Regions from separate parts of the Streptomyces sp. BL1 genome, predicted to be linked through region 2. Evidence: riboswitches for the same ligand, from Rfam matches in the RefSeq annotation. Region 2 holds a riboswitch; each other region holds the start of a gene.
What was found. Region 2 has a riboswitch for cobalamin ahead of metE (5-methyltetrahydropteroyltriglutamate--homocysteine S-methyltransferase). Riboswitches for the same ligand answer to the same signal wherever they lie in the genome.
Positions count from the first base shown of each region.

Region 1: it holds a riboswitch for cobalamin, as region 2 does, so the genes downstream of both, AC3AGO_RS19645 (ABC transporter substrate-binding protein) here and metE (5-methyltetrahydropteroyltriglutamate--homocysteine S-methyltransferase) in region 2, are expected to answer to the same signal.
Region 3: it holds a riboswitch for cobalamin, as region 2 does, so the genes downstream of both, AC3AGO_RS26435 (cobalamin biosynthesis protein) here and metE (5-methyltetrahydropteroyltriglutamate--homocysteine S-methyltransferase) in region 2, are expected to answer to the same signal.
Region 4: it holds a riboswitch for cobalamin, as region 2 does, so the genes downstream of both, AC3AGO_RS13020 (ribonucleoside-diphosphate reductase subunit alpha) here and metE (5-methyltetrahydropteroyltriglutamate--homocysteine S-methyltransferase) in region 2, are expected to answer to the same signal.

Region 1 covers NZ_JBXYWZ010000002.1:4,439,303-4,443,507, forward strand. The annotation lists gene serC (phosphoserine transaminase) at 307-1,425, opposite strand; cobalamin riboswitch at 1,589-1,781, shown strand; gene AC3AGO_RS19645 (ABC transporter substrate-binding protein) at 1,818-2,888, shown strand; gene AC3AGO_RS19650 (FecCD family ABC transporter permease) at 3,179-4,168, shown strand.
Region 2 covers NZ_JBXYWZ010000002.1:658,696-662,900, forward strand. The annotation lists gene AC3AGO_RS03100 (SpoIIE family protein phosphatase) at 1-360, shown strand, start outside; gene AC3AGO_RS03105 (urea carboxylase-associated family protein) at 399-1,226, opposite strand; partial or broken gene AC3AGO_RS03110 (hypothetical protein) at 1,338-1,391, shown strand; gene AC3AGO_RS03115 (MerR family transcriptional regulator) at 1,520-1,690, shown strand; cobalamin riboswitch at 1,765-1,983, shown strand; gene metE (5-methyltetrahydropteroyltriglutamate--homocysteine S-methyltransferase) at 2,144-4,205, shown strand, end outside.
Region 3 covers NZ_JBXYWZ010000002.1:6,021,684-6,025,888, reverse strand. The annotation lists gene AC3AGO_RS26445 (anion permease) at 1-841, shown strand, start outside; gene AC3AGO_RS26440 (hypothetical protein) at 886-1,110, shown strand; cobalamin riboswitch at 1,283-1,433, shown strand; gene AC3AGO_RS26435 (cobalamin biosynthesis protein) at 1,554-2,507, shown strand; gene AC3AGO_RS26430 (cobyric acid synthase) at 2,504-4,087, shown strand; gene AC3AGO_RS26425 (putative cobaltochelatase) at 4,155-4,205, shown strand, end outside.
Region 4 covers NZ_JBXYWZ010000002.1:2,969,120-2,973,324, forward strand. The annotation lists gene AC3AGO_RS13010 (carbon starvation CstA family protein) at 1-1,006, shown strand, start outside; gene AC3AGO_RS13015 (GNAT family N-acetyltransferase) at 1,080-1,592, shown strand; adenosylcobalamin-variant (AdoCbl-variant) riboswitch at 1,654-1,754, shown strand; gene AC3AGO_RS13020 (ribonucleoside-diphosphate reductase subunit alpha) at 1,891-4,205, shown strand, end outside.

The DNA of each region.
Region 1 (4,205 bases), 3.8 Mb from region 2:
GGCCCGCGGGGGCCTCTTCCCGCTGCGGCGGGAGGGGAGTTGCGGGTCGGGCGGGGTGGGCGCCCAGGGGGTCGAGTCGGCGGGTCTGCCCGGCCCGTGCTGGTCAGCCTCTCCGCCGCAGCGGGACGTGCTCCGCACGGGGCGGGTCGGTGGTGTGAGTGCGGGGTGCGCGTAGACCGCTGGGCGGGGGTCTGGGGCGGGACGGGGAAGGGGCCCGGGCACTTGGTGTCCGGGCCCCTTCACGTGCGTCGCGGCCCGCCCAGCCCGCGGGCACCGCACAGCGCGTAGCGTTACCGCGTTATCGCGTTACAGCTTCTCGATCACGTAGTCGATGCAGGCCGTCAGGGCCTCCACGTCGGACGGCTCGACCGCCGGGAACATGGCGACGCGCAGCTGGTTGCGGCCCAGCTTGCGGTACGGGTCGGTGTCGACGATGCCGTTGGCCCGCAGGACCTTGGCGACCTGCGCCGCGTCGATCGCGTCGTCGAAGTCGACCGTGCCGACGACCTGCGACCGCTGCGCCGGGTCGGTGACGAACGGCGTCGCCTGCTTGGACTCCTCGGCCCAGCCGTACAGCGCGCGCGACGACGTCGCGGTGCGGCGCACCGCCCAGTCCAGACCGCCCTGGCCGTTCAGCCACTCCAGCTGGTCGTTCAGCAGGAACAGCGTGGAGAGCGCCGGGGTGTTGTACGTCTGGTTCTTGCGGGAGTTGTCGATCGCCGTCTTCAGGTCGAAGAACGCCGGGATGTGCCGGTCGGACGCGGCGATCCGCTCGGCGCGCTCGATCGCGGCCGGCGAGAAGACGCCGATCCACAGGCCGCCGTCGGAGGCGAAGGACTTCTGCGGGGCGAAGTAGTAGACATCCGTCTGGGAGATGTCGACCGGCAGGCCGCCCGCGCCGGACGTCGCGTCGACGAGCACCAGGGCGTCGTCGTCCGCGCCGGACACGCGCTCGATCGGCATCGCGACGCCGGTCGAGGTCTCGTTGTGGGTGAGGGCGTACACATCCACGCCCTGTTCGGCCCGCGCTGCCGGGTGCGTACCCGGCTCGGACTTGATCACGGACGGGGCGTCCAGCCACGGCGCCAGCTCGGCGGCCTTGGCGAACTTCGACGAGAACTCGCCGAAGGACAGGTGCTGCGACTTGGTCTGGATCAGACCGTGTGTCGCGATGTCCCAGAAAGCGGTGGAACCACCGTTTCCGAGCACCACTTCATACCCCTCGGGGAGCTGGAACAGCTCCTTCACTCCGTCACGCACCTTGCCGACCAGGTCCTTGACCGGGGCCTGGCGGTGTGACGTGCCGAGCAGAGAGGTACCGGTGGCAGCCAGGGCGCTGAGCGCCTCCGTACGCACCTTGGACGGGCCCGAGCCGAATCGACCGTCGGCGGGCTTGATGTCAGCGGGAATCTGGAGATCAGCCACGCGGGCAGCCTAGTGCGTCCCCCCTGCTCCGCGGTACACGGTCCGTACGTCGAGACGCGGACCGGCACACGGTTGCCGTACGAACGCCCTGCGTACGCGGGGTGTGTTCGGGCCCGCTGCGGTTCGCGCCGAGGTGCGGCCCAGCGGTGCGATGCCGGGTGTGTGGTAGCTTGCGAACGCCAGTCGACCCCTGTCACCAGGCGGTTCGTACAAGGGAATCCGGTGGGAGTCCGGAGCTGACGCGCAGCGGTATGGGAGCTGGGCGAGTACAGGCCACTGGAGCACGGAAGCTCCGGGAAGGCGCTCGTCCGTACACGATCCCGAGCCCGAAGACCTGCTGGCCGCAAGAGGCCGCCGGGCTCCGCGCATGAGCCCCCGACGGAAAAGGGACCATGGCGCTATTCCGCCACCGCAGCCGCCGCCGCGCGCTGTCCATATCCGTGCTGATACCTGTCGTTCTCGGCCTGGTCGCGTCCTGCGGCGCCCAGGGCGGAACGGATCCGGAGGGGAAGGGCGCGGACAAGGCCGCCCCCGCCGGATACCCCAAGAAACTGGACAACTGCGGGCAGAAAGTGAAAGTTGAGCGGCCGCCGACGCGCGCCGTGTCCCTGAACCAGGACTCCACCGAGCTCCTGCTCTCCCTCGGCCTCGGCGACCGGATCGCGGGCACCGCGACCTGGACCGACCCCGTACTGCCCGAACTGAAGAAGGCCAACGCGAAGATCCCGCGGCTCGCCGACAACAACCCGTCCTTCGAGCGGGTGCTGGACAAGGAGCCGGACTTCGTCTCCGCCACCTTCGAGTCCACCCTCGGCAAGGGCGGCGTCGCCCGCCGCGGCGACTTCGAGAAGCTCGGCGTCCCCACGTACGTCTCCCCGGCCGACTGCGAGGGCAAGACCACCGCGGGCGGCGGCGACGGCTCCCGTACGAAGCCGCTCACGGTGGAGACCGTGTACGGCGAAATCCGCGACCTCGCCGAGGTGTTCGGCGTGGAGAAGCGCGGCGAGAAGCTGATCGGCCGGCTCAAGGCGCGGGAGGCGAAGGCCACCGAGGACGTGAACGCCTCGGACGCCCGGCTGATGTACTGGTTCGCCAACTCCGAATCGCCCTATATGGCGGGCTGCTGCGGCGCACCCGGCGCGATCAACCGCGCCGTCGGCGCGAAGAACGTCTTCGACGACACCCGCCAGGAATGGCCGCAGGTCAACTGGGAGGACGTCGCCGACCGCAACCCCGACATGATCGTTCTCGGGGATCTGACACGGAAGCGGGAGACCGCCGAATCCGCGAAGCAGAAGATCGAGTTCCTGGAGTCGAACCCCGTGACACGGCACATGGAGGCCGTGAAGAAGAAGCGGTACGTGCTGCTGAGCGGGGCCGCGATGAACCCGTCCGTACGGCTGCCGGGCGAAGGCGTGGAGAAAGTGGCCGCGGGACTGCGGAAGTTCGGGCTCGACAAGTGAGGGGACTTCCGAGGGGACTTCCTGTGAAGCGGGCGCCCTCCGGGGAGGGGGCCGGGGAGGTGTCCGGTTCGTCCGGTGAGGGGGCCGGGGCGGACCCGTCCGGTTCGCCCGCGTCCGGGCTTTCTGCGGCCGGGGCTTCCGTGTCCGGTTCGGCTGCGGACGGGGCTTCCGTGTCCGGTTCGGCTGCGGACGGGCCCTCCGTGTCCGGGACTTCCGCTTCCGTCGGCCGGTCCGGCTCCGCGTCCGCCGTGCCCTCCGGGAAGCCGCGGCTGCGGCTCGGCGTGCTGTGGATGGGCGGACTCGCGCTGCTCCTGCTGTCCGTCGCCGTCACCATCACCATCGGCCCCTCCGACATCCGCGTCACCGACGTGTGGGGCGTCGTCGCCGAACACCTCGGCTGGGGCGGCTCCACCGGCCTCACCCCCATCCGCGAGGGCATCGTGTGGGACCTGCGGCTGCCCCGTACGGTCCTCGCCGCCGTGTGCGGCGCCGGACTCGGCGTGTGCGGCGCCATCATGCAGTCCCTGCTGCGCAACCCGCTCGCCGACCCGTACGTACTCGGCGTCTCCTCCGGAGCTTCCACCGGCGCGGTCCTCGTCGTCGTCCTCGGCGTCGGCGGCAGCGCCGTCACCCTCCCCATGGGCGCCTTCGCCGGAGCGCTGCTCTCGTTCGTCCTGGTCCTCGCCCTCGCCTACGCGTCCGGCGCCACCAACGAACGCGTCCTGCTCGCCGGTGTCGCCGGCATGCAACTCTTCTCCGCGCTCACCTCGTTCATCGTGATGTCGTCCGCCGACGCCGAGCAGACCCGCGGCGTACTGTTCTGGCTCCTCGGCTCCCTCGCCAATGCCGGCTGGACCGATGTCGCCTTCTGCGCCGGCGCTTTGGCGCTCGCGCTGCTCGTGTGCCTCGCGTACGCGCACCACCTGGACGCCTTCACCTTCGGGCAGGAAGCGGCCGCCGCGCTGGGCGTCTCGGTCCGCCGCGTACGGCTCGTCCTGCTCGTCGTCACCGCGCTGCTGACGGCGACGCTCGTGAGCGCCGCCGGGGCGATCGGGTTCGTCGGGCTCGTGCTGCCGCACGCGGCCCGGGCTGTCGTCGGGCCGGGGCATCGGGGGCTGTTGCCCACGACGGCACTCGCCGGTGCGGTCTTCCTCGTGTGGGTCGACACCGTGGCCCGTACCGTGCTCGACCCGCAGGACGTACCGGTGGGCGTCGTGACCTCGCTGATCGGCGTCCCCTGCTTCGCGTTCATCCTCCACCGCAGCCGGAGCGTGCGATGACCGCGAGTGTGCGATGACCGCGAGCGTGCGATGACCG
Region 2 (4,205 bases):
GTCTCGCGTGCCCGCGAACAGACCATGGAACAGCTGACCAATTGGGGCCTGGAAGAGCTGGCGTTCACCACGGAACTGGTCGTCAGCGAACTGGTCACCAACGCCATCCGCTACGGGGCCGCGCCCATCCGGCTGCGCCTCATCCTCGAACACACCCTCACCTGCGAGGTCTCCGACAGCAGCAACACCTCCCCGTACCTGCGCCACCCGCGCGCGACGGACGAGGGCGGCCGCGGGCTCTACCTCATCTCCCAGGTCACCCAGCGCTGGGGCACCCGCGACACCCCCGACGGCAAAATCATCTGGACCGAACAGCCGCTCTCTCCCGAGGAGTTGACAGGCCCGGAGCCCGCCCCGTAGGGCTTCGTAGCTGAGCCTGTGAGCACGGAGTGCCGTGCTCACTCGCGCAGTCGGAGCCCGTGCATTCCTGCGTACGGGGAGCGGGGCGGCGTGCTCCAGCCGTCCGTCAGCCGGCGCGGCGGGCGGTGGACCTCGACGGCGAGCGGCCGGCAGACGGGCTCGCCGGCCTCGGGGCCCCAGAACGGCACCGAGAGGTCCCCTGCCGGGCAGTTCGACAGTGCGCACAGCAGATCCTGCTCGGCGAAGAATTCGAAGAAGTCTCCGGCTTTCGCGGGCGAGGGCTTCATGTAGTACCGGTCCTCGTCGTCGAGTCCGGTGACGGTGAAGATGTTCAGCACGTCGTGCACATCGGACTCGCTCAATCCGTACGGCAACACCGCCCGGGTCAGATTCGAGTGACAGTGCAGATCGAAATCCTCGCCGGTGAGAATGCGGTTGATGTAGGGGTCGCACCGCGAACCGAGCAGATCATGCACGCGGGCGCCGTCCTCGTCCTTTCCATACCACTCCAGCGAATCATTGGTGACCGTCAGCAGGGGGCGCATGTACGGCAGGGTCGACCACAGGCGGTCGTAGCGGGTCACATGCGCGCCCTGCAGCTGACGGGTACGGGACGCCCACAGACGCTCCCGCGGATTGTGGCGGTTCCAGACGTTGAAATCACCGCACTGGGCACCGTCAGGAGTGCTCACTCGGCACAGGTGTCCGGCAGGCACCTCCCACGCACGCCCCGACCGGGGCGGAAGGACGAACCTGTCGACGAGTTCCCTGCTGCCGGTGTCCTCGGCGAGTCTGTCGTAGAACGGCTTGTCGACATCGAGCACACTGCCCGCTTTCGCCTCGTACGAAGTCCGGACCGCATTCATGACGTCCCCTCTCTGAATCGGAAGTTGGGGAGGGAGAATTCCGGGTCAACACTCAGATGCTAAACTTTGACACCGGCGTGAAGGTCAAGGACGAAGGGCGTTCGAGGTTTCATGCGCATCGGCGAGCTTGCGCATTGCACCGGGGTGAGCACCCGTCAACTGCGCTACTACGAAGAGCAGGGGCTGCTGCATCCGCGGGCTCGTCGAACACCTACCGCGACTATGCCGAGGAAGCGATCGAGCAGGTTCACCAGATCCGTGGGCTTCTGGACTGCGGCCTGTCCACCCGGGTCATCAGGTTCCTGCTGCCCTGTGTCCAGGGCCCCCGCAGCGACATGCCCGCCTGTCCCGACCCGGACATGGCGGAACTCCTGCGCCAGGAGCTCGACAACCTCGACACCCGTATCGACCGGCTCACCCGGAACCGCGACGAGATCCGCTGCTACCTGAGCCGCGTCATGTGACCCACGCCGTCCGCGCGGCCAGGTTGACCGGCGCCTCCCGCCGGGCGCGCTGTTCAGGAAGCGGGTCGAGCGTCTACGCTGGCCGTGCAGCTGGTTCGCCCCGTCTGCCAGGCGGGAGGCGTCGTAAGAGGGAACCCGGTGTGACTCCGGGACTGCCCCGCAGCGGTGAGCGGGAACGACCGCCGTCATGAGCACTGGGCCACGGCCCGGGAAGCGATGGCCACTAGGCGCCCGCCGGGAGACCGGCCGGCACGCCCGCAAGTCCGAAGACCTGCCCGTTGCCCGTACGTGTGCATGCACGTGCGGAGTTCCGGTGACCTCGAGGGCGGGTCGGCGCACACACATGGAGCAGGCAGACGCAAGCCGCGCGTACTGTCGTCGCCGTTTGTTCGCCTCCCTTCGTCTCCTCGTTCGATCCGGGATCCGACGAGACATCTCGCGAAGGAGAGTTCCGTGACAGCCAAGTCCGCAGCCGCGGCAGCACGGGCCACCGTGTACGGCTACCCCCGTCAGGGCCCGAACCGGGAACTGAAGAAGGCCATCGAGGGCTACTGGAAGGGCCGCGTCACCGCCGAGGCCCTCAAGCAGACCGCGGCCGACCTGCGCCGGGCCAACTGGCTCCAGCTCGCCGAGGCCGGCATCCAGGAAGTGCCGACCGGCGACTTCTCGTACTACGACCACATGCTCGACACCAGCGTCATGGTCGGCGCCATCCCCGAACGCCACCGCGCGGCCGTCGAGGCCGACGCGCTCGATGGCTTCTTCGCCATGGCCCGCGGCACACAGGAGGTGGCGCCGCTGGAGATGACCAAGTGGTTCGACACCAACTACCACTACCTGGTGCCCGAGTTGGGGCCCGACACCGCCTTCGCCGCGAACCCGGCCAAGCAGGTCGCCGAGCTCAAGGAAGCCCTCGCACTGGGTCTGACGGCCCGTCCGGTCCTGGTCGGCCCTGTCACATACCTGCTGCTGGCCAAGCCGGCGCCCGGTGTCGCCCCCGACTTCCAGCCGCTGAGCCTGCTGGAGAAGCTGCTGCCCGTCTACGCACAGCTGCTGGCCGAGCTGCGCGCCGCGGGCGCCGACTGGGTGCAGCTCGACGAGCCAGCCCTGGTCCAGGACCGTACGCCCGGGGAACTGGCCGCGGCCGAGCGCGCCTACCGCGAACTGGGCGGCCTGGCCGACCGTCCGAAGCTGCTGGTCGCCTCCTACTTCGACCGCCTGGGCGACGCGCTGCCCGTCCTGGCCAACAGCCCCGTCGACGGCCTGGCGATCGACTTCACCGACGCCGCCGCGGCCAACCTGGAGGCCATCACCGCCGCCGGCGGGCTGCCCGGCAAGCGTCTGGTGGCCGGCGTGGTCAACGGCCGCAACATCTGGATCAACGACCTGGAGGCGTCGCTCGCCACGCTCGGCAAGCTCGCCGGGCGCGCCGAGCGGGTCGATGTGGCCGCCTCCTGCTCGCTGTTGCACGTACCGCTGGACGCCCAGGCCGAGAACGACATCGACCCCGAGGTGCTGCGCTGGCTGGCCTTCGCCCGCCAGAAGACCACCGAAATCGTCACGCTCGCGCGGGCGTTGACCGAGGGCACCGACAAGGCGTCCGACGCGCTGTCCGCCAACCGCCGTGACCTGGAGTCCCGCCGGGCCTCCGCGATCACCCACGACCCGGCGGTGCGCACCCGCGCGGCCGCGGTGACCGAGGCCGACACCCGCCGCTCCCAGCCGTACGACCGGCGTGCCGAAGCACAGCGGGCGCACCTGGGGCTGCCGCTGCTGCCGACCACGACCATCGGCTCCTTCCCGCAGACGGCCGAACTGCGCACCGCGCGCGCCGACTTGCGCAAGGGGAAGATCGACGCGGCCGGGTACGAGGAGCGCATCAAGACCGAGATCCGGGACGTGATCGGCTTCCAGGAGAAGGCCGGCATCGACGTGCTGGTGCACGGCGAGCCCGAACGCAACGACATGGTCCAGTACTTCGCCGAACAGCTCTCGGGCTATCTGGCCACCGAGCACGGCTGGGTCCAGTCGTACGGCACCCGCTACGTGCGCCCGCCGATCCTGGCCGGCGACATCTCGCGGCCGGAGCCGATGACGGTGGCGTGGACGAAGTACGCCCAGTCGCTGACCCCGCGCCCGGTCAAGGGCATGCTCACCGGGCCGGTCACGATGCTCGCCTGGTCCTTCGTACGCGACGACCAGCCCCTGGGGGAGACGGCCAGGCAGGTGGCGCTCGCGCTGCGGGACGAGGTCGACGACCTGGAGGCGGCGGGCACTTCGGTGATCCAGGTCGACGAGCCGGCGCTGCGCGAGACGCTGCCGCTGCGCGCGGCGGACCGCCCCGCCTATCTGGAATGGGCCACCGAGTCCTTCCGGGTCAGCACCGCGAGCGTCGCTCCGGCCACACAGATCCACACGCACATGTGCTACGCCGAGTTCGGCGACATCATCCAGGCCATCGACGACATCGACGCCGACGTCATCAGCCTGGAGGCCGCCCGCTCCCACATGCAGG
Region 3 (4,205 bases), 5.4 Mb from region 2:
GCTCATCCCGGCACTCGCCGCCCCGCTCGTCGCGGGCATCGCCTCGCTCGTCGCGACCCGGCTCACCTACCGCGTCGCGAGGAACACCGACGAGAAGGACTCCGCCAAGGGCTACCGCGCCGGACAGATCACGTCCGCCGCGCTGGTCTCCCTGGCGCACGGCACCAACGACGCGCAGAAGACCATGGGCGTGATCACCCTCGCGCTCGTCGCCGGCGGCGCGCTGGCACCCGGTTCGGACCCGCCCATGTGGGTCATCGCGTCCGCGGGCATCGCCATCGCGCTGGGCACCTACCTCGGCGGCTGGCGGATCATCCGCACCATGGGCAAGGGCCTCACCGACATCAAGCCCCCGCAGGGCTTCGCCGCACAGACCGGCGCCGCGGCCACCATCCTGGCCTCCTCGCACATCGGCTTCTCGCTCTCCACCACCCACGTCTGCTCCGGTGCCGTCATGGGCTCCGGGGTCGGCCGCAAGGGCGGCGTGGTGCGCTGGTCGACGGCGGGCCGGATGGTCGCCGGATGGGCACTGACCCTGCCGGCGGCCGGACTGGTCGCCGCGGGCTCCGCGCTGCTGGCGTCCCAGGGCAACTGGGGTGTCACCACGGTCGCGGTGCTGGCGCTGGTGATCTGCGGCGGCATCTGGCTGCTGTCGCGCCGTGAGCCGGTCGACCACACCAACGTCAACGACACCCGCATCGCCGAGCCCGCGGCCGACGCGCCGCAGGGCGTCGTCACGGCCGCCGTACGGGCCGTCAGCCCGCCGCCCGCCGCGGGCGCCGCGGCGACGGACAGCGCGGCCGCAGCGGAGAAGCAGCCCGCCGCCGGCGTCTCCTCCTGACGCCGCGGCTTCGGAAAGCCGGAAAGCCGGAAGAGAGAATCGCTATGGAAATCGACTGGGCCGCACTCGGCCAGGTCTTCGGCGTCACGCTGGTGGCGACGGTCGGTCTGGTGGGCGTCTTCACGCTCGGCATCGTCGGTACGTCGTCCCGGAGCACCGCCGACGGCGGGTCGACGAGCGCCTCGGCGCCCGCCAGGGCCGGCGCCGTCGTGTGCTTCGCCCTGTGCGCGGCAGCCGTCGCGTTCGGGATCTGGATCATCGCCGCATAGCACGGCGCGCCGCGGTCGTCCGCGGCACCCCGTGGAACTCGCCGAAGGGGCACCGGTCTTGGCCGGTGCCCCTTCCGGTGTGTCTGCTCACACTCTTCCGTCGCAGGTCAACACGAAGTTGACGCCGTTTCCTCACCATGGTGGACTTCACGTTGCCCAGCGGCGGCAGGAGAGGAAGCCGGTGAGAATCCGGCGCGGTCCCGCCACTGTCACCGGGGAGCGCTCCCCATCCGAAGGTCACGGCCCGCCAGCGACACGGGCTGGAAGGCAGGGGAACGGTGCAACGGCACCGGCACGAGCGCCGATCCGGGAGCCAGGAGACTCTCACCGCCGGACACGTCGAACCAGGGCGCGGACCCTGAGTGAGGACACCGCCATGTCTGGCACCCGGTCAACTCCCTGTCCGACGACGGCCGTACGAGGCGCGACGGCGCGCTGACGACATGCCGCGTGCGAAGCACAGCTCCTATGTCACCGGTGCGGCCCTGGGCTACGCGCTCGACCTGCTCGCGGGCGATCCGCGCCGTGCGCACCCCGTCGCCGCCTTCGGGCGGGCCGCGGGCGCGCTGGAGCGCGCGCTGTGGCGCGACGGGCGTACGGCGGGCGCCGCGTACACCGCGCTGTGCGTGGGCGGCACCGTAGCCGCCGCGGCCGGAGCCGTCGGCGCGCTGCGCCGCGCTCCCCGCTCCCGTACGGCACTGACCGCCGCTGCCACCTGGGCCGTTGTCGGCGGGACCTCGCTGTGCCGCGAGGCGCAGGCGATCGGCACCGCCCTGGAGGCGGGCGATGTCGAGGGCGCACGGCGGCGGTTGCCGCATCTGTGCGGACGCGACCCGCAGGCGCTGGACGCGGACGGCATCGCGCGCGCTGTGGTCGAATCCGTCGCGGAGAACACGTCCGACGCGGTCGTCGGGGCGCTCGTGTGGGGCGCGCTGGCGGGCGTACCGGGGCTGGCCGGGTTCCGCGCCGTGAACACGCTGGACGCGATGGTCGGCCACCGCTCGCCCCGCCACCTGCGGTTCGGCTGGGCGGCCGCACGGCTCGACGACGTCGCGGGCTGGCCCGGCGCCCGGCTGACCGCGCTGCTGGCCGTACTGGGCGGGCCCGACCCGCACGGCGCGTGGCGCGCGTGGCAGGCGGACGCGGGAGAGCATCCCAGCCCCAACGCGGGCCCTGTGGAAGCCGCGTTCGCGGGTGCACTGGGTGTCCGTCTGGGGGGCACGCTCTCGTACGGCGGGCGGACGGAGCACCGGCCCGTGCTGAACACCGAGGGACGCGACGTGCGTTCCGGCGACATCGAGCGGGCCGTACGGCTGTCGCGGCGCGTCGGCGCCCTGACGCTGGCCGTCACCGCAGCGGGACGGCTGGCGCTGCTCCGCGGGAAGGGGAGGGTGTGAGCGGTACCCGTACACGTACCGGAGGCGGTCTGCTGATCGCGGGGACGACCTCGGACGCGGGCAAGAGCGTGGTCACGGCGGGCATCTGCCGCTGGCTGGCGCGCAAGGGCATCAAGGTCGCCCCCTTCAAGGCGCAGAACATGTCGCTCAATTCGTTCGTCACGCGCGACGGTGCGGAGATCGGGCGGGCGCAGGCCATGCAGGCCGCGGCCGCGCGGACCGAGCCGAGCGCGCTGATGAACCCGGTGCTGCTGAAGCCGGGCGGCGACAGGACGAGCCAGGTCGTACTGCTGGGCAAGCCGGTGGGTGAACTAAGTGCCCGTGGCTACCACGCCGGGCGGCAGGGGCAGCTCCTGGAGACCGTCACCGGCTGTCTGGAAGAGCTGCGCAGCACCCACGACGCGGTGATCTGCGAGGGCGCCGGCAGCCCGGCGGAGATCAATCTGCGGCGCAGCGACATCGTCAACATGGGCCTCGCGCGGGCCGCCGGGCTGCCCGTCGTGGTGGTCGGCGACATCGACAGGGGCGGCGTGTTCGCGTCGTTCTTCGGTACGACCGCGCTGCTGTCGGGCGAGGACCAGTCGCTGCTGGCCGGCTATATGGTCAACAAGTTCCGCGGCGACGTGTCGCTGCTGGAGCCCGGCCTGGAGCAGCTGCGCGGGCTGACGGGCCGGCAGACGCTCGGCGTACTGCCGCACCGGAACGGGCTGGGCATCGACGAGGAGGACGGACTGCGCGTGTCGATGCGCGGCACGGTCCGCGAGTCGGCGATCGACCCGCCGCACGGCAGCGACGTCCTGCGGGTCGCCGTGCTGCCGGTGCCGCTGATGTCGAACTTCACGGATGTCGACGCGCTGGCCGCCGAGCCGGGTGTCGTCGTCCGCTTCACCGACCGGCCCGAGGAACTCACCGACGCCGACCTGGTGGTGGTGCCCGGCACCCGCGGCACCGTGAAGGCCCTGCGCTGGCTGCGGGAGCGCGGCCTGGCGCAGGCGCTGGCGCGGCGCGCCGCCGAGGGCCGCCCGGTGCTGGGCATCTGCGGCGGCTACCAGCTGCTGGGCGAACGCATCGAGGACGACGTCGAGTCGCGCGCCGGGACGGTGGAGGGGCTCGGACTGCTGCCCGTACGGGTGCGGTTCGCGCCGGAGAAGACCCTCGCGCGGCCCGCCGGCACGGCGCTGGGGCAGCCGGTCGAGGGGTACGAGATCCACCACGGTGTCGCCGAAGTGCTCGGCGGCGACGACGCGTTCATCTCGGACGCGCACGGGCGCGCGCTGGACGGCTGCCGTGTGGGCTCCGTACGGGGCACACACTGGCACGGGTCGCTGGAGTGCGACAGCTTCCGGCGGGCGCTGCTGCGGCGGGTGGCCGACGAGGCGGGCCGCCCCGGTTTCGTACCGGCGCCGGAGACGAGCTTCGCCACCCTGCGCGAGGAACAGCTCGACCGGCTGGGCGACCTGATCGAGGAACACGCCGACACCGACGCGCTGCTGCGGCTGATCGAGCAAGGAGCGCCCGCGGGGCTGCCGTTCGTCCCGCCGGGCGCGCCGGCACCCGCTCAGGACGGAGCGAGGTCATGAACGACACCGCCATGCAACACGGTTACCGGACGTTGTCCGGCCCGCACCACCGAGGAAGGACGTCAGCATGAGCACGCCGTACCCGTTCACCGCGCTTGTCGGTATGCGGGACCTGCAG
Region 4 (4,205 bases), 2.3 Mb from region 2:
GTACTTCGCGATGAACGCTCCCGCGGGCGTCATCGGCGACTCCGTACAGTCCGCCTCGCAGGCGGTCGCCGGCTTCGGCTACTCCATCTCGCCCGACCAGCTCGCCGCCGCGGCCAAGGCGGTGGAGGAACAGTCGCTGCTGTCCCGTACGGGCGGTGCGCCGACACTGGCGGTCGGCGTGTCCGAGATCTTCTCCCAAGTGGTCGGCGGCGCCGGGATGAAGGCGTTCTGGTACCACTTCGCGATCATGTTCGAGGCGCTGTTCATCCTGACCGCGCTCGACGCGGGCACCCGGGTGGGCCGGTTCATGCTGCAGGACACCCTCGGCAACGTCATGCCGAAGTTCCGCAACATCAGCTGGAAGCCCGGACTGTGGCTCACCAGCGCCATCGTCGTGGCGCTGTGGGGCTACTTCCTGTGGGTCGGCGTGCACGAGCCGCTGGGCGGCATCAACCAGCTCTTCCCGCTCTTCGGCATCGCCAACCAGCTGCTGGCCGCGGTCGCCCTGGCGGTCGCCACGACGCTGCTGATCAAGTCCGGACGGCTCAAGTGGGCCTGGGTGACGGGCATTCCGCTGGTGTGGGACGCGGTCGTGACGCTGACCGCGAGCTGGCAGAAGGTGTTCTCGTCCGATCCCAAGGTGGGCTTCTTCAAGCAGCGTTCGGTCACCCAGGACGCCATCGAGCAGGGCAAGGTGCTGCCGCCCGCCAAGACCATGGACGACATGCACACCATCGTCACCAACACCACGGTGGACGGGGTGCTTTCCGCACTGTTCGCCCTGCTGGTTGTCGTGGTCCTGGCGGACTCGGCGCGCACCTGCGTGCGTTCGCTGCGGGAGCAGCGGAGCGGCATCGCGGCCCGGCTGCACGAGGCCCCGTACGAACAGTCCCGGATCGTGGCACCGGCCGGCCTGATCACCACCAAGGAGGAGAAGGCCGAACTGGCTGCCGCCGCGGCGAGTCCGGGCGACGACCCCGACGCGGGCCGTACGGACAGCCGCTGACGCCGCGCACTGCCGCACCGGACACCACGGCACCCCACTGACCGCTGTCAGTGGGGTGCCGCATGCTTGCCGCATGGACTTCAGCATCAGACGCGCACACTCCGGCGAGCTGGACGAGGTCGGGGAGCTCACCGCGGAGGCGTATCTCGGGGACGGTCTGCTGGACTTCGGGGAGGCCGACAGCTATCTGACCACCCTGCGCGACGCGCGGGGCCGTGCGGCGCGGGCCGAACTGCTCGTCGCCGTGGACTCGGCGACCGGCGAACTGCTGGGCAGCGTGACCTACACGGGACCCGACGGGGCGTACGCGGAGGTCTCGCGCCCCGGCGAGGGCGAGTTCCGGATGCTGGCCGTGCGCGGGGCGGGACGGCGGCGCGGCGTCGGTGAGGCGCTGGTGCGGGCCTGTCTGGACCGGGCCCGCGAGCAGGGGCTGGAACGGGTCGTCATGTCGAGCTCCCCGCGGATGGCTCCGGCCCACCGGCTGTACGGGCGGCTGGGGTTCGTCCGCAGCCCCGATCGGGACTGGGGTCCGGCCCCGGAGTTCACCCTGCTGACCTTCGGGGTGGAACTGTCCCCAGCGGATTGACCGGCGACACAAGATATGGGGTGGGGCGCACGGGGCAGCACAAGATGTATGCTCGTGCTCGCTGTCGCCGCAGGGGAATCCGGTGCAAGTCCGGAACTGTCCCGCAACGGTGAGTGATGGGCTGCTTTGTCTGCCCACACAAGTCCGAGTGCCTGCCGGCAGTGTGAACTGTCGTCCGGGCTTCGTGGGTTGAGCCGGCGGACGCTGACGGGTGTGCCCCGCGCCGGTGCGGCGGCCCCCGTACGCGCCCCGTCCCGACTCGCTCTCGCGGCCCCGCATGCGAGGGAGAGCGCGTCCAGTGACCATCGCACCAGCAGCACCCGCCGGCACGTCGGGCCCGTCCGGCGGGGAACCGCGGTCCGACGAGCCCGGTTCAGCGGCCGGCCGGCTGCTGAACACCCTGCGGGAGCTCAGCGCCGGACTGCCGGCCACCGACCCGGAGCGGATCGCCGCCGCCGTACGGCTCGGACGGCAACCGGGCGCCGATGAGGCCGAGTTGCGGTCCCTGGCGACCGAGGCCGCCGCGGGGCTGACCGCCGAGGAACCGGAGTACTCGCGGCTCGCCGCGCGGCTGCTCACCCGCACCGTGCGGGAGGAGGCCGCCGCGCAGGGCGCGGTGTCCTTCTCCGCCTCCGTCGCCACCGGCCACCGGGAGGGGCTGATCGCGGACGGCACGGCGGACTTCGTACGGCGGCACGCGGCGCGTCTGGACGCGCTGGCCGAACAGGCCGTCGCGGACGGCGCCGACGACCGGTTCGGCTACTTCGGGCTGCGCACGCTGCACTCGCGCTACCTGCTGCGGCATCCGACCAGCCGTCAGGTCACCGAGACGGCGCAGCACTTCCTGCTGCGGGTGGCGTGCGGTCTGGCGGACGGTGTGTCCCAGGAGGCGCTGGAGGAGGTCGCCGAGCTGTACCGGCTGACCAGTTCGCTCGCCTATCTGCCGTCCTCCCCCACGCTGTTCAACTCCGGGACGCGGCACCCGCAGATGTCCTCCTGCTATCTGCTGGACTCGCCGCTGGACGAACTGGACTCGCTCTACGAGCGATACCACCAGGTCGCCCGGCTCTCGAAGCACGCGGGCGGCATCGGGCTGCCGTTCAGCCGGATCAGGGCCCGCGGCTCCCTGATCCGCGGCACCAACGGACACTCCAACGGCATCGTGCCGTTCCTGCGCACCCTCGACTCCTCGGTGGCCGCGGTCAATCAGGGCGGCCGGCGCAAAGGCGCGGCGTGCGTCTATCTGGAGCCCTGGCACGCGGACGTGGAGGAGTTCCTGGAGCTGCGCGACAACACCGGCGAGGAAGCGCGGCGCACGCACAATCTGAACATCGCGCACTGGATCCCCGACGAGTTCATGCGGCGCGTCGAGGCGGACGCAGACTGGTCGCTGTTCTCCCCCGCCGACGTACCGGAACTGGTCGACCTGTGGGGCGACGAGTTCGACGCCGCGTACCGCCGTGCCGAGGACGAGCAGCTGTACGTACGGCAGGTGCCCGCACGGCAGTTGTACTCCCGCATGATGCGCACCCTCGCGCAGACCGGCAACGGCTGGATGACGTTCAAGGACGCGTCCAACCGGACGGCCAACCAGACGGCCGAACCGGGCCGCACCGTGCACTCCTCGAACCTATGCACCGAGATCCTGGAGGTGACCGACGACGGGGAGACCGCCGTGTGCAACCTCGGCTCGGTCAACCTGTCGGCGCACCTGGGCGACGACGGCCGGATGGACTGGGAACGGCTGGACGCCACCGTACGAACGGCCGTGACCTTCCTCGACCGCGTCGTGGACATCAACTTCTATCCGACCGAACAGTCCGGCCGCTCCAACTCCCGCTGGCGGCCCGTCGGTCTGGGCGTCATGGGTCTGCAGGACGTGCTGTTCCGGCTGCGGCTGCCCTTCGACTCGGACGGCGCCCGCGAGCTGTCCACCCGTATCGCCGAACGCATCATGCTGGCGGCCTACGAGGCGTCGGCGGACCTCGCCGAACGGCACGGCCCGCTGCCCGCCTGGGAGTCGACCCGTACGGCACGCGGTGTGCTGCACCCCGACCACTACCCGGACGCCGTACGGAACGCCGCCTGGCCGGAGCGCTGGGACGCGCTGCGCGCCCGCATCCGGAGCACCGGCATGCGCAACTCCCTGCTGCTCGCCATCGCCCCGACTGCCACCATCGCGTCGATCGCCGGCGTGTACGAGTGCATCGAGCCGCAGGTGTCCAACCTCTTCAAGCGCGAGACGCTCAGCGGCGAGTTCCTCCAGGTGAACGCCTACCTGATCGACGAGTTGAAGCGGCGCGGCCTGTGGGACGACCGGGCGCGGGACGCGCTGCGGGAGGCCAACGGGTCGGTCGCGGACCTGGAGTGGATCCCGGCGGACGTACGGCACCTGTACCGCACGGCGTGGGAGCTGCCCCAGCGCGCGGTCATCGACATGGCCGCAGCCCGTACGCCGTTCCTGGACCAGAGCCAGTCGCTGAACCTCTTCATGGCGGCGCCGACCATCGGCAAGCTCAGCTCGATGTACGCGTACGCCTGGAAGCGCGGCATCAAGACCACCTACTACCTGCGCTCCCGCCCGGCGACCCGGATCGCCCCCGCCGCGAGCAG